DNA from 4 places in the Pseudoalteromonas sp. 2CM39R genome. Region 2 is predicted to be linked to each of the others. Evidence: riboswitches for the same ligand, from Rfam matches in the RefSeq annotation. Region 2 holds a riboswitch; each other region holds the start of a gene.
The links. Region 2 has a riboswitch for lysine ahead of lysC (lysine-sensitive aspartokinase 3). Riboswitches for the same ligand answer to the same signal wherever they lie in the genome.
Positions count from the first base shown of each region.

Region 1: linked by a shared signal. The riboswitch ahead of dapA (4-hydroxy-tetrahydrodipicolinate synthase) and the one ahead of lysC (lysine-sensitive aspartokinase 3) in region 2 are both predicted to bind lysine.
Region 3: linked by a shared signal. The riboswitch ahead of lysC (lysine-sensitive aspartokinase 3) and the one ahead of lysC (lysine-sensitive aspartokinase 3) in region 2 are both predicted to bind lysine.
Region 4: linked by a shared signal. The riboswitch ahead of dapA (4-hydroxy-tetrahydrodipicolinate synthase) and the one ahead of lysC (lysine-sensitive aspartokinase 3) in region 2 are both predicted to bind lysine.

Region 1 covers NZ_JALNTM010000020.1:106,236-109,356, forward strand. Annotated here, with positions in the region: gene MTF66_RS30805 (YdiU family protein) at 1-412, opposite strand, end outside; gene MTF66_RS30810 (DNA-3-methyladenine glycosylase I) at 421-1,116, opposite strand; lysine riboswitch at 1,300-1,496, shown strand; gene dapA (4-hydroxy-tetrahydrodipicolinate synthase) at 1,634-2,518, shown strand; gene MTF66_RS30820 (2,3,4,5-tetrahydropyridine-2,6-dicarboxylate N-succinyltransferase) at 2,533-3,121, shown strand, end outside.
Region 2 covers NZ_JALNTM010000002.1:561,711-564,831, forward strand. Annotated here, with positions in the region: gene MTF66_RS06650 (4'-phosphopantetheinyl transferase superfamily protein) at 1-274, shown strand, start outside; gene lysC (lysine-sensitive aspartokinase 3) at 251-1,630, opposite strand; lysine riboswitch at 1,712-1,884, opposite strand; gene nhaD (sodium:proton antiporter NhaD) at 1,973-3,121, opposite strand, start outside.
Region 3 covers NZ_JALNTM010000014.1:113,350-116,470, forward strand. Annotated here, with positions in the region: gene MTF66_RS26565 (4'-phosphopantetheinyl transferase superfamily protein) at 1-615, shown strand, start outside; gene lysC (lysine-sensitive aspartokinase 3) at 589-1,980, opposite strand; lysine riboswitch at 2,056-2,228, opposite strand; gene nhaD (sodium:proton antiporter NhaD) at 2,327-3,121, opposite strand, start outside.
Region 4 covers NZ_JALNTM010000022.1:50,597-53,717, forward strand. Annotated here, with positions in the region: gene MTF66_RS31590 (YdiU family protein) at 1-209, opposite strand, end outside; gene MTF66_RS31595 (DNA-3-methyladenine glycosylase I) at 218-916, opposite strand; lysine riboswitch at 1,104-1,283, shown strand; gene dapA (4-hydroxy-tetrahydrodipicolinate synthase) at 1,411-2,295, shown strand; gene MTF66_RS31605 (2,3,4,5-tetrahydropyridine-2,6-dicarboxylate N-succinyltransferase) at 2,311-3,051, shown strand; gene MTF66_RS31610 (PLP-dependent decarboxylase) at 3,051-3,121, shown strand, end outside.

The DNA.
Region 1 (3,121 bases), on a different contig from region 2:
CAAGCGCATGAAGTGCCTCACTCATGATGTACTCACGTACAGCCGGACCAATTGCACAGCGACCATCACCACCACGAGAGAATACAGTTGCTCCTGCGCCTTTTAGCTGTAAGTCCCACAGGGTGCCATTTTGATCTGCAATAGCACCAAGCAAATGCGCTCTGCCATCACCAAGGCGCGGTGAAAAATGACCAAATTGATGACCTGAGTAACCAAGTGCAACCGGTGCAACATCTTTATCTATTGTTGAACCAGATAGAAATTTAGCTAAAAATTCGCTGTCGTGGTTAATCGCAAAATTATCAGCGAGCTTGTCATTGAATAGCAGTAATTGCGGCTTAGCAACGGCGCTAGGCATATCTTTAATAGCAAGCAGCTCACTAATATCTGTGTATCGGGTTTGCAGTTTCATAACTGTCCTTAAGGTGTTGCAACACCTACGCGATTATCGCCTACACCATAGGCCACTAGTTGGCTTAATGCCTGCAAGCTGTAACCGCTTTGCTGTTGTAATTCATTGAAAAAATCTTGTGCTGCTTGTAATGACTTTTTAGTTTGTAAGCCGCCATCAATCAACTCATGGGCACGCAAGTAGGCTTCTACATCGCGAGAAAGCAAAAAGGTATCTTTACCAAGCGCTCGCAAAGCGTACGGGCCAGTATTTCCCCCTAAACGCGCACCATGCTTTTTAAGATAGGCCCACAAACCAATAATATTGTCAGTTGGCCAATCTGCAATAAATTGGCTAAAACTGCCATGTTTCTCGGCAACTTCGTGGATCATGTACGCATTTTCTGGGATCGTTTGTACTTTTTTAAAATTACGAACAATTCGCTCATCACTGGCTTTTTGCTCAAGCATATCTGGCGGCATCATCAACAATTTTTCTACGCTAAAATCCCAAAACACATCACGAAAACCAGCCCATTTATTATTGATAACAGACCAATAAAAACCGCTTTGAAAGACTTTACGCGTGAACTCTTCTAACCATAAATCGTCATGCATTTTGGCAATATCAGTATCATCGAGCGGGTTTGATAACAATGCATGCAGCATTTCTTCGCTGCCTTTTCGAGATACGGCTCGCTGATAAATATCGTTAAATTTTTCCATCATTTTTCCAATTTATTTGGTTAACGCTAAGTGTACGTAAAAACACGCTTATACGTAACCATGTTGCAAAATCGGTCACTAAAAAACAAATCCTTCGCCTTGACACCTAGATGGCTAAAATGCTTTAATCGCCGCCAATACCCTATTTAACTATGTTGGCTTTAACCTTTAAAGCGAGCATAAAGGGCTGGAAGAGGTGCGTTATTCAGGTAGCGTATGGGAAGAGCACAGACTCTGTTGATCATACGTAAGGGGAATTAACGCCGAGAAGTAACACCGTTTGTGAGGTGCTTATTTCGGGCGACTGGGCTGAATCCCAGCGACTGTCACCAACAATAGCAAAGCGCTATTGATTAGTTTGGTGGAGAGCTTCTGGTCTTAGTATAATGAGGCCGTCGCGTCTTTATTATTTTAAGCCCATTCGCTCTTCGAATTATACCTTGTTCGAACGACGACATGCGGCTCCATTCAAATGTTCCCGCATAAACTCTTCGAATACCTTATAAGTTCGTGAGAGATGATCAACAATTTTGATTTAAACGACTATCCATTATGGACAGCGCTTGTCACGCCATTTTCTGAATCTGGCGAGGTCGATTACACGACCCTTGAACAACTGGTTGCGGAGCAGCAAGATGCAAATAACGGCATTTTACTGCTTGGCAGTACCGGTGAAGGACTGGCGCTTTCACTCAAAGAGCAACAAGCCATTGTTGAGCATGTTTGCCAATTAGCACCGACTGTACCACTTATGGTTGCTGTGGGTGGCATGAACCTCAAACAACAAGTTGCTTGGGTTGAATACTGCAACCAACTACCTATTCATGGCTACCTGTTAGGTTCACCTCTGTATGCAAAACCTGGGGTTGTTGGCCAAACACATTGGTTTGAAAGCCTACTAGACGCAAGTAACCACCCTTGTATGTTGTATAACGTACCAGGACGCAGCGCAGTTGAGATTTCACCGCAGGTGATCAAAAACCTTGCTGAACACAAAAATCTTTGGGCTTTAAAAGAAGCCAGTGGCGACATTAGCAAATTTGAAGGCTTTAGAACGGCATCACCTACACTTGCCATATTTAGTGGCGATGATGCTCTTATGCCGTATTTTGCTCAAGCAGGAGCAAAAGGTTTAGTTTCGGTTGCCGCGAATGCTTGGCCGAGTCAAACCCATGAGTTTGTTAAACGCAGTTTAAGTGGTCAATACCCAAATCTATTCACCGATTGGTCGCAAGCAATCCAAAGTTTATTCGCTGTGGCAAACCCAATCCCCGTAAAAGTACTGATGCACCTGCAAGGTAAAATAAATACCCCGCATTTACGTCCACCGCTTACGCATTTAGAGCTTGAGCAAACAGACAGCATCACCCACGCAAACAACACAATTTTATCTTGGAACTAAAAACAGGTTTTATCATGAGCTGGTTAGAATTATTAAACAACTTAGAATCAGGCGCAGTTCGCGCAGCAACACAAGACGAGAACGGCAACTGGCACGCCAATGTTGAAGTTAAACAAGGCATTTTAGAAGCCTTTAAAAATGGCACAAATACCGAGTTCCCAGGTGGATTTGTTGATAAGCACAACTTAGCACCACAAGGCTTTGCAGCAGATGCTGGCGTGCGTATGGTACCTGGTGGTAGCAGTGTTCGCCGTGGCGCACATGTTGCCAAAGGCACGATTATCATGCCACCAGCGTATGTAAATATTGGCGCGTTCATCGACGAAGGCACTATGGTCGACAGCCACGCATTAGTGGGTTCATGCGCACAAGTGGGTAAAAATGTTCACCTCAGTGCAGCAGTACAATTAGGTGGTGTACTAGAGCCAATTGGTGCTAGCCCTGTGGTTATTGAAGACGACGCATTCATCGGCGCAGGCTGCGTTATTGTTGAAGGTGTGGTTGTGAAAAAAGGTGCTGTACTTGCGCCAGGTGTTCGTTTATCTGCAACTATTCCTGTCTACGATTGCGTTAACGAACGCCAGCTAGACAAAGGTGAAGCCA
Region 2 (3,121 bases):
AGTTGACTTAATTAGCCGTTTTGATGCATCCGATGAACAGGCACAGTGCTTTTTTAGAATTTGGACATTAAAAGAGGCGCTTGCCAAAGCAAGCGCCCAGCCGATTGCGAAACTACTTGCTCCTAATGTATTTGAAGAATTGAGCAAACATAATTTCAGCGCGAGTAGTAACTCTGTTGAAGGGTTTGATATAAGTGTTGTGGCACAAAAAAGCACTGACTGGCAGTGCTCTTTTATTAACTTTAATGACTTACGCCGCGACTTGGCTTTCTAATAATCGGCTGTGAATAGCCTGCACGACTTCATCTGACTCGCTTTGCTCAACTAAGAAGCACAGGTTATGTTTACTTGCACCGTGGCAAATTAAACGAATATTAAAATCGCTTAATACCTGCATTAAGTTCATTTCTTGCTGACGTAATTGAATTTCAGAACCAATTAAAGCCACCAGCGTTAGGTTATTCTCAACCGACACATGACAAAACTCAGAAAGCTTATCTAAACATGCTTGATCAAGCTCAGGGCGTGATGCATTTGGTGCGTTATCTAAAGTGATTGCAACACTGATCTCGGAGGTAGTAACCAAATCAACCGAAATATTAAACTCACTTAAAATGGTGAATACACGGGCTAAGAAACCACTCGCTAGGAGCATTTCTGGGCTTTTAACCGTTAACAGAATTTGATTTTTACGCTGTGTTACGGCACGAATACCTGGTTGCTGAGATTTTTCTTTTTCAATCCATGTACCACCTAACTGCGGCTCACGGCTTGAACCAACAAACACACTAATATGGCTACGGCTTGCAGGTAAAATGGTTGCAGGGTGCAGTACTTTTGCACCAAACGTTGCCATTTCGGCCGCTTCATCAAAGCTTAAGCGTGCAATTGGGCTTGCTTTAGCGCATAAACGCGGATCAGTACTGAAAATACCCACAACATCGGTCCAAATATGCACGCTTTTTGCGTTAATTGCTTCAGCGAGTAATGCAGCACTGTAATCTGAACCACCACGACCTAAAGTGGTCGTTTGATTGTGCTCATTGCTACCAATAAAACCTTGAGTTACCACAACATGGTCATCAAGTAGCGGCACTAAATGCTCTTTAGCAGCCGCAGCGGTTGCTGCAACATTTGGGGTAGCTTTAGCAAATTGGCTATCTGTTTTTAGCACTTTACGTACATCAAAACGCACCGCATCAAGACCTTGACCGCGTAATACTTGAGTAAATAAATACGATGACAAACGCTCGCCAAAGCTCAGTAGTTCATCTTGATCTGCTACTGACTTAGCCCCGTCTGATGCTAGCTTTTGAAAAGCCTTAAGCGTTTCATTAAAGCCATGTGCTAAATCAGCATCCAGTGACAGTTCAGCTAATATAGCTTCTTGAATGGCGACAACGCCAGTAATGTGCTCGCCACGTTCAGCCGCACTCAAATCAGCTTTACACAATGCAACTAAATGATTGGTCACGCCTGCACTGGCACTCACAGCAACAATACGTACTTGATTATCAGCACAAATGATTTCTGCACAGCGGCTCATAGCATCAAAGTTAGCTACACTGGTGCCACCAAATTTTGCAACAACGTAATCTGATTTTGTGTTGGCGGCTAATTGGGTATTCATGTCGTCTCCTTTTGTGGAAAACTATCCACAGTAATTCAAGAAGAACTCGGCAAGGGGGTGCTTTGAAAATAAAGAGTAGTCCATGCCAGAAGCTCTCCACCTAGTTTGGTGACAGTTTTGAGGATTCAGCCCCATAAACCGAAAAATAACCGTGACGTCCGGTTAATTTTCTCGGCGAGTACTTCCCTCATTAATGGTCATCGGCGTTCGTCACCTCACATTAATTACCTAAGTATCGCACCTCTTCTGAATGTTAAGTTAACACCTGGTTAAAATAACAAAGCCTGCTGTTAAAAGCAGGCTTCGAAAGTTAACGTTTAGACGTCTAGCTGTCAAGTTGTTTTATGAAATTAAACTGCCCGCTAAGTGCGAACCGTAATAACCAACGGTATAAGCAATTAGTAAATAAACCGACATTTTAAGATAGCTCATAAAGGTCAGTGCTTTTACCTTACTCATGGCGATAATACCTGCCGCAGAGCCGATTATAAGCATTGAGCCACCTACCCCAGTTGCGTAAGTAAACGACAGCCATTGCTGAGGGCTCATCACAATATCAGCTTTTAAAAGTGCTGCAGTTAGAGGTACGTTATCTACCGCCGCTGATAATAGCCCCATCAAGTAGTTGGCATATTCCGGCGCCATCAACTCATATAAGTGAGTAAATTTAGCAAGCATACCAACTTCTTTTAATGCGCCAACCAGCAATAACACACCAACGAAGAACAATAAGGTGTCGTATTCAATTTCACGAATATAATCGATGATTTTTTTGTTAACGTCTTTTTTGCGCATTAAGAATTGCGCAACCAAAAACATCAGAGATAAACCAAATAAAAAAGTTAATAACGGCGGCACACTATAAAGCACACTCAAAGTTAACGTGGCAACAATCGTCGAGAAGAAGATAACCGCAATGGTAATATCTGTTTTTTCGATACGACGGGCTGCTTGTTTTTCAAACACAACATTACCCGACATACCCACCGACAACATCGCCGCGAGCAGAGCAACACTTGTCAGTGCAGGCGCAATTAATAATAGTAGATTAGCAATAGTGACTTTTTCGTCTAAGAAAATCATCAGGGTTGTAACATCACCTGTGATCAACGACACCCCACCCGAGTTAACACTAAATACAATTAAGGTCGCATATTTTATTAATTTTTTAGGATCTAATTTCAGTGACATCACCACCGCAAGCGAGATTAAAGTTGCAGTTATGTTGTCTGATATTGATGAAAATAAAAACGCAAAGCCACCAATCAGAAACATCAGCTTTCGTTCACTGATTTGATTTGGCATAATTTTATGAACAATATTCTGGATAAAGCCTTTAGAGTTTAAATACGCTACAAAGGTCATCGCAGCCATTAAGAACAGCCACAAAGTCGCGATTTCTAATATGTTGTGATCCAGTTGATGTTGTATGGTTTCTGGGCTTTGCCCATGAATAGGAGAGATAAATAAGATAATCCAGCATAAAGTGCC
Region 3 (3,121 bases), on a different contig from region 2:
GTCATCGCGCGTCGTAAAACGCCCCAAGCAAAGCAAGAATATGTAGCAACGCGGCTGTTACTAAAATATTTAGTCAAAAGTGTATTACCTAGCAGCAGTAATATAACGCTTGATAAAATCAGCTCTGAATTTAATCAACAAACCAGTAAGCTTGAGCTAAATATAAATAACAACCAGGTTTATAGTTGCTGTGTGTCACACTCTCATGGTTTGGTAGGCGTGGCCCTAAATATTAATAATTCGCTATTTGGTTTTGATATTGAAAAAATCAGTTTAAAACGACCATTTGAAAAACTCGCAAAGCACTTTTATGATGCTGCAGAAGTGGCACTTATAACTAAGCAACCGTGCACAGCTGCTAAAGCGGCGACATTTTTCAGACTTTGGACATTAAAAGAGGCATTAGCAAAAGCAACCAGCCGCCCTATTGCCCAGCTATTAAGCCCTAATGTATTTTGTGAGCTTGGCAACAGGCAACTAAGTGCAACCAGCACCACATTAACAAATGATGTAAACGAGCAGTTTGATATAAGCGTTGTGGCAAAAAAAAGCACCGACTGGCGGTGCTTATTTATCTCATTGAAAGCGTTAAGCAGCAAGCTCGCCTTCAAGTAGTCGGCTATGAATAGCTTGAACCACAGCATCAGACTCACTTTGCTCAACTAAAAAGCACAGGTTGTGTTTACTCGCACCATGACAAATAAGACGAATGTTAAATTCGCTCAACACCTGCATTAAATTCATTTCGTGCTGACGCAATACAATTTCAGACCCAATAAGTGCTACTAGGGTTAAATTGTTCTCAACCGATACATGGCAAAACTCAGCAAGTTTATCTAAGCACTCTTGATCTAGCTCTGGGCGTGATGCATTAGGCGCATCATCAAGGGTAATAGCTACACTAATTTCAGAGGTAGTAACCAGGTCTACCGAAATATTACATTCACTTAAAATAGTAAAAATACGAGCTAAAAAACCACTCGCTAACAGCATTTCTGGGCTTTTAAGGGTTAATAATATTTGGTTTTTACGTTGCGTGACCGCACGAATACCAGGTAGCTGCGATTTTTCACGTTCAATCCAGGTGCCACCACGCTCTGGCTCTGTGCTTGAGCCAACAAACACATTTATATGGCTACGACTGGCTGGCAAAATTGTAGCCGGATGCAGCACTTTAGCGCCAAAAGTGGCCATTTCTGCCGCTTCATCAAAGCTTAAACGCGCAATAGGTGTGGCTTTAGCACACAAACGAGGATCGGTGCTAAAAATACCCACTACGTCGGTCCAAATATGCACACTCTTAGCGTTAATTGCTTCAGCTAACAAGGCGGCACTGTAATCAGAGCCACCGCGACCTAGTGTGGTGGTTACATTGTTTTCATCGCTGCCAATAAAGCCCTGAGTAACAATTACATTGTTCTCTAGTAAAGGAATTAAATGCTCTTTAGCTGCAAGCGCTGTGGCGGCTACATTAGGCGTGGCTTTACCAAATTGGCTATCGGTTTTAAGCACCTGGCGAACATCAAAACGCTGCGAATTTAAGCCCTTTAAGCGCAATACTTGAGTAAATAAATACGACGATAAACGCTCGCCAAAGCTAAGTAGCTCATCGTGTTGTTGCTCTGTTGTCAGTATTTGATGTGCTAGTGTTTGAAATTCATCGAGAGTGTTATTAAAACCAAGCGCTAAATCATCATCTAGGGTCAGATCAGTTAAAATTGCCTGCTGAATAGCAAGTACACCGTCAACATGCTGTTGACGTTCAGCGGCATCAATATCGGCTTTACAAAGTGCCACCAAGTGATTAGTTACACCGGCGCTGGCGCTCACTGCAACAATTCGAACGCTGTTATCGTTTACAATGATTTCGCTACAACGGCTCATCGCCTCAAAGTTAGCAACGCTAGTGCCGCCAAATTTGGCAACAATGTAATCTGATTTTGTGCACTGTGAACTTTGTGGCACTGATTGGGTAGTCATTTCGTCTCCTTTCGCGGCATCCAAACCGCAATAAAACAAGAAGAACTTGGCAGGAAATAAAGATAAGAAAAATCTACTGCCAGAAGCTCTCCACCTAAATTGGTGACAGTTTTGAGGATTCAGCCCCATAAACCGAAAAACAATGGTAACGACCCATTATTTTCCTCGGCGAGTACTTCCCTCCTTAATGGTCGCAGGCTGTCGTTGCCTCACATTAAGTACCTAAGTATCGCACCTCTTCTGAATGTATTATTAACCTGTGGCTAATAAAACAAAACCGCACTAAGAGTGCGGCTTTGAAAGTTATCGTTTAGACGTGTAGCTGTCAAGTCGTTTTATTATAAAATCAAATAAAACTACCCATAAAGTAAGAGCCAGCATAACCAAAGGTGTAACACACTAACAAATACAACGACAAACGAAGGTAACTTGCAAAAGTAAGTTCTTTAACCTTACTCATAGCAATAATACCAGCCGCCGAACCAATGATCAGCATTGAACCACCCACACCGGTTGCATACGTAAACGACAACCAATGCTGTTGACTCATTACAATGTCGGCTTTTAGTAACGCAGCCGTTAGTGGCACGTTATCAACACCGGCCGATAAAATACCCATTAAGTAGTTAGCGTACTCTGGCGCCATCACTGTATACAGGTTTGTAAATTGGCTTAGCACGCCCACTTCTTTTAATGCGCCAACAAGTAATAACACACCTACGAAAAACAGTAAGGTGTCGTACTCTATGTCACGTATAAAGTCGATCATATCTTTATTGATATCTTTTTTGCGCATTAAAAATTGTGCGACTAAAAACATAATAGACAGGCCGAGTAAAAAGGTAAGTAACGGCGGCACACTATATAAAACACTTAAAGTAAGGGTAGAAATAACGGTAGTGAAGAAAATAACAGCGATAGTAATGTCGGTTTTTTCAATGCGTTTAAATTTAGTCTTTTTAAACTCTAACTGCTTGTTCATACCAATTGATAATAAAGTAGCCAGTAATAATACGCTTAATAATGCAGGCACAATTAACAGTAATAAATTGCTAATTGTTACTTTACCATCAAGGAAAATCATAAGTGTGGTTACATCACCTGTGATAAGTGATACACCCCCTGAGTTCACTGCAAATAC
Region 4 (3,121 bases), on a different contig from region 2:
TGACCCGAATACCCTAATGCAACTGCAGAAACTGCTTGAGGTTCATTTCCACTGAATATATTTGCTCGAGAATCTGCATCCACTTGTATATTAAATTGCTCAGCTAAGGGCTCATTCCATAACAATAACTGTGGCGCTATCACCTTGGCTGGATGATCGCTAATAGCAAACCCCTCACCAATATCGGTATACCTTGGCACTAATTTCATGTTTAATCCTATTGTTTTTGGCTGATACCTACGCGATTGTCGCCTACACCATAAGCGACAATTAAGCTTAGCTCTTGCATGCTTAAGCCGCTTTGCTGCTGCAGTTCATTAAAGAATGCCTGCGCCGCACTTAGTGACTTTTTAGTTTGTAATCCACCATCTATAATTTTATGTGCACGCAAATAGCTTTCTACATCTCTTGAAAGTAAAAAAGTATCTTTTCCTAAGGCGCGCAGTGCATAAGGGCCGGTATTACCACCAAGCCTTGCACCATGCTTTTTTAAATATGCCCACAAGCCAATAATATCCTCACTTGGCCAGTTAGCAATAAACTGACTAAAGCTGCCGTGTTGCTCTGCAACTTCGTGGATCATATACGCATTATCAGTAATGGTTTTTACTTTTTTATAATTGCGCACAATCCGTTCGTCACTGGCTTTTTGTTCTAACATGTCTGGTGGCATCATCAATAATTTTTCAACACTGAAATCCCAGAAAACCTCTCTAAATCCGGCCCACTTACTGTTGATCACCGACCAATAAAAACCACTTTGAAAAACTTTCCGAGTAAATTCTTCTAGCCAATCATCATCACTTAATGTGACGAGTTGCTTTGTTGATAAAGGTTTTTCGAGTAACAATTTAAGCATTTTTTCAGAGCCCTTTCGCTCCACTGCACGCTTATAAATATCGCTAAATTTTTCCATCTGCTTAATACCTTACTTCGACCATGAAACTAGTTTACGAGAAAAGCAGCCAATACGTAACCGTTGCTATTATCGATGAACTATTCTGTATTTAGTCACTTGACACCTAGACGGCTAAAGTGGTTTAATCGCCACACTTACCCTATTACATTGTATTTGCTAATTGATTTTTCAATAGCAAATGCAAAGGGCTGGAAGAGGTGCGTTATTCAGGTAGCGTATGTTAGGAGCGCAAACTCCATTGAGCATACGTGAGGGGAATTAACGCCGAGAGGTAACACTTTTTTGTGAAAGATTACTTCGGGCGACTAGGTTGAATCCTAGCGACTGTCACCAATAACATATTTGGTGGAGAGCTTCTGGTCTTAGTATAATAAGGCCGTGCGCCCTATTATTTAAGCCCATTCGCTCTTCGAATTATAAATACATTCAAAGAGTCAGGCACCCTATATACCCGCCAATAACTCGACGAATGCCCTATAAGTTCGTGAGAGATGATCAACAACTTCAATATTAACAATTTCCATTTATGGACTGCGCTGATCACCCCATTTGATCAAAATGGCCTAGTTGATTACGCAACCTTAGACACCTTGGTGGCCGAACAAGAAGCCGCTAACAACGGCATTTTATTACTTGGTAGCACTGGCGAAGGGTTAGCCCTGACCCTAAAAGAGCAGCAAGCCATCGTAGAGCATGTTTGCCAATTACAGCCGAGCGTCCCGCTTATGGTCGCAGTCGGTGGTAGTAACTTAAAGCAGCAGCTTGAATGGGTTAACTACTGCAACCAACTGCCTATTCATGGTTTTTTACTTGGCTCGCCTTTGTACGCCAAACCCGGTGCAGTGGGGCAAACCCATTGGTTTGAAAGCCTGCTCAATGCCAGTTCTCATCCTTGTATGCTTTATAACGTACCAGGACGTAGTGCGGTTAGCATTCCCATTGCAACCATTGAAAACCTCAAACAACATAAAAATTTATGGGCACTCAAAGAAGCCAGTGGCTGTATTTCTCAATTTGAAGCCTATCGACAAGCAGCGCCTGAATTAGCCATTTTTAGTGGTGACGATGCCCTCATGCCGTATTTTGCCCAAGCAGGTGCAAAAGGTTTAGTGTCGGTTGCAGCCAATGCATGGCCAGTGCAAACCCATGAGTTTGTAAAGCGCAGTTTAAGCGGCCAACACCCTAATCTTTTTGTCCAGTGGTCTAGCGCTATCAATAGCTTATTTTCAGTAGCAAACCCTATCCCAGTCAAAGTGTTAATGCATTTACAAGGGCGTATTAGCAGTCCGCATTTACGTCCACCTTTAACACACCTTGAGCTGACATACACAGATGACATTTCATCGGCAAACAACACCATTTTATCTTGGCATTAAATACAGGTTTTTATAATGAGCTGGTTAGAACTATTAAATAATTTAGAAACGGGCGCAGTTCGCGCAGCAACACAAGACGAAAACGGCCAATGGCACGCTAACGTAGAAGTAAAGCAAGGCATTTTAGAGGCATTTAAAAACGGCACTAACATGGAGTTTCCTGGTGGCTTTGTAGATAAACATAATCTAGCGCCGCAATGCTTTGAAGCCACAGCAGGCGTTCGCATGGTGCCAGGTGGTTCAAGTGTGCGCCGTGGTGCACATGTTGCCAAAGGCACTATTATTATGCCACCTGCGTATGTAAATATTGGCGCCTTTATTGACGAGGGGACTATGGTAGATAGCCACGCATTGGTTGGCTCATGTGCGCAAGTGGGTAAAAATGTTCATTTGAGCGCCGCGGTACAATTAGGCGGGGTACTTGAGCCCATTGGCGCAAGCCCTGTGGTCATAGAAGACGATGCATTCATTGGTGCAGGCTGTGTGATTGTTGAAGGCGTGGTAGTTAAAAAAGGCGCGGTACTAGCCCCAGGTGTTCGCTTATCTGCAACCATCCCTGTTTATGACTGCGTTAATGAGCGTCAGCTTGATAAAGGCGAAGCAATCCCTGAATACGCGATTGTGATCCCAGGCTCTCGCCCTGCGTCAAACGACTGGGCGCGTGCTCAAGGCTTGAGTATGTCGTGTGCCTTAATTGTTAAATACCGGGACGAGCAAAGTGACGCGTCATTATTGCTTGAAGAGGTTTTACGTTAATGACCTTTTTGAGCACGCCCGTTAAAAGCGCTATTGATGAGCTTTCGAGTAAACTCGATACTCCATTTTT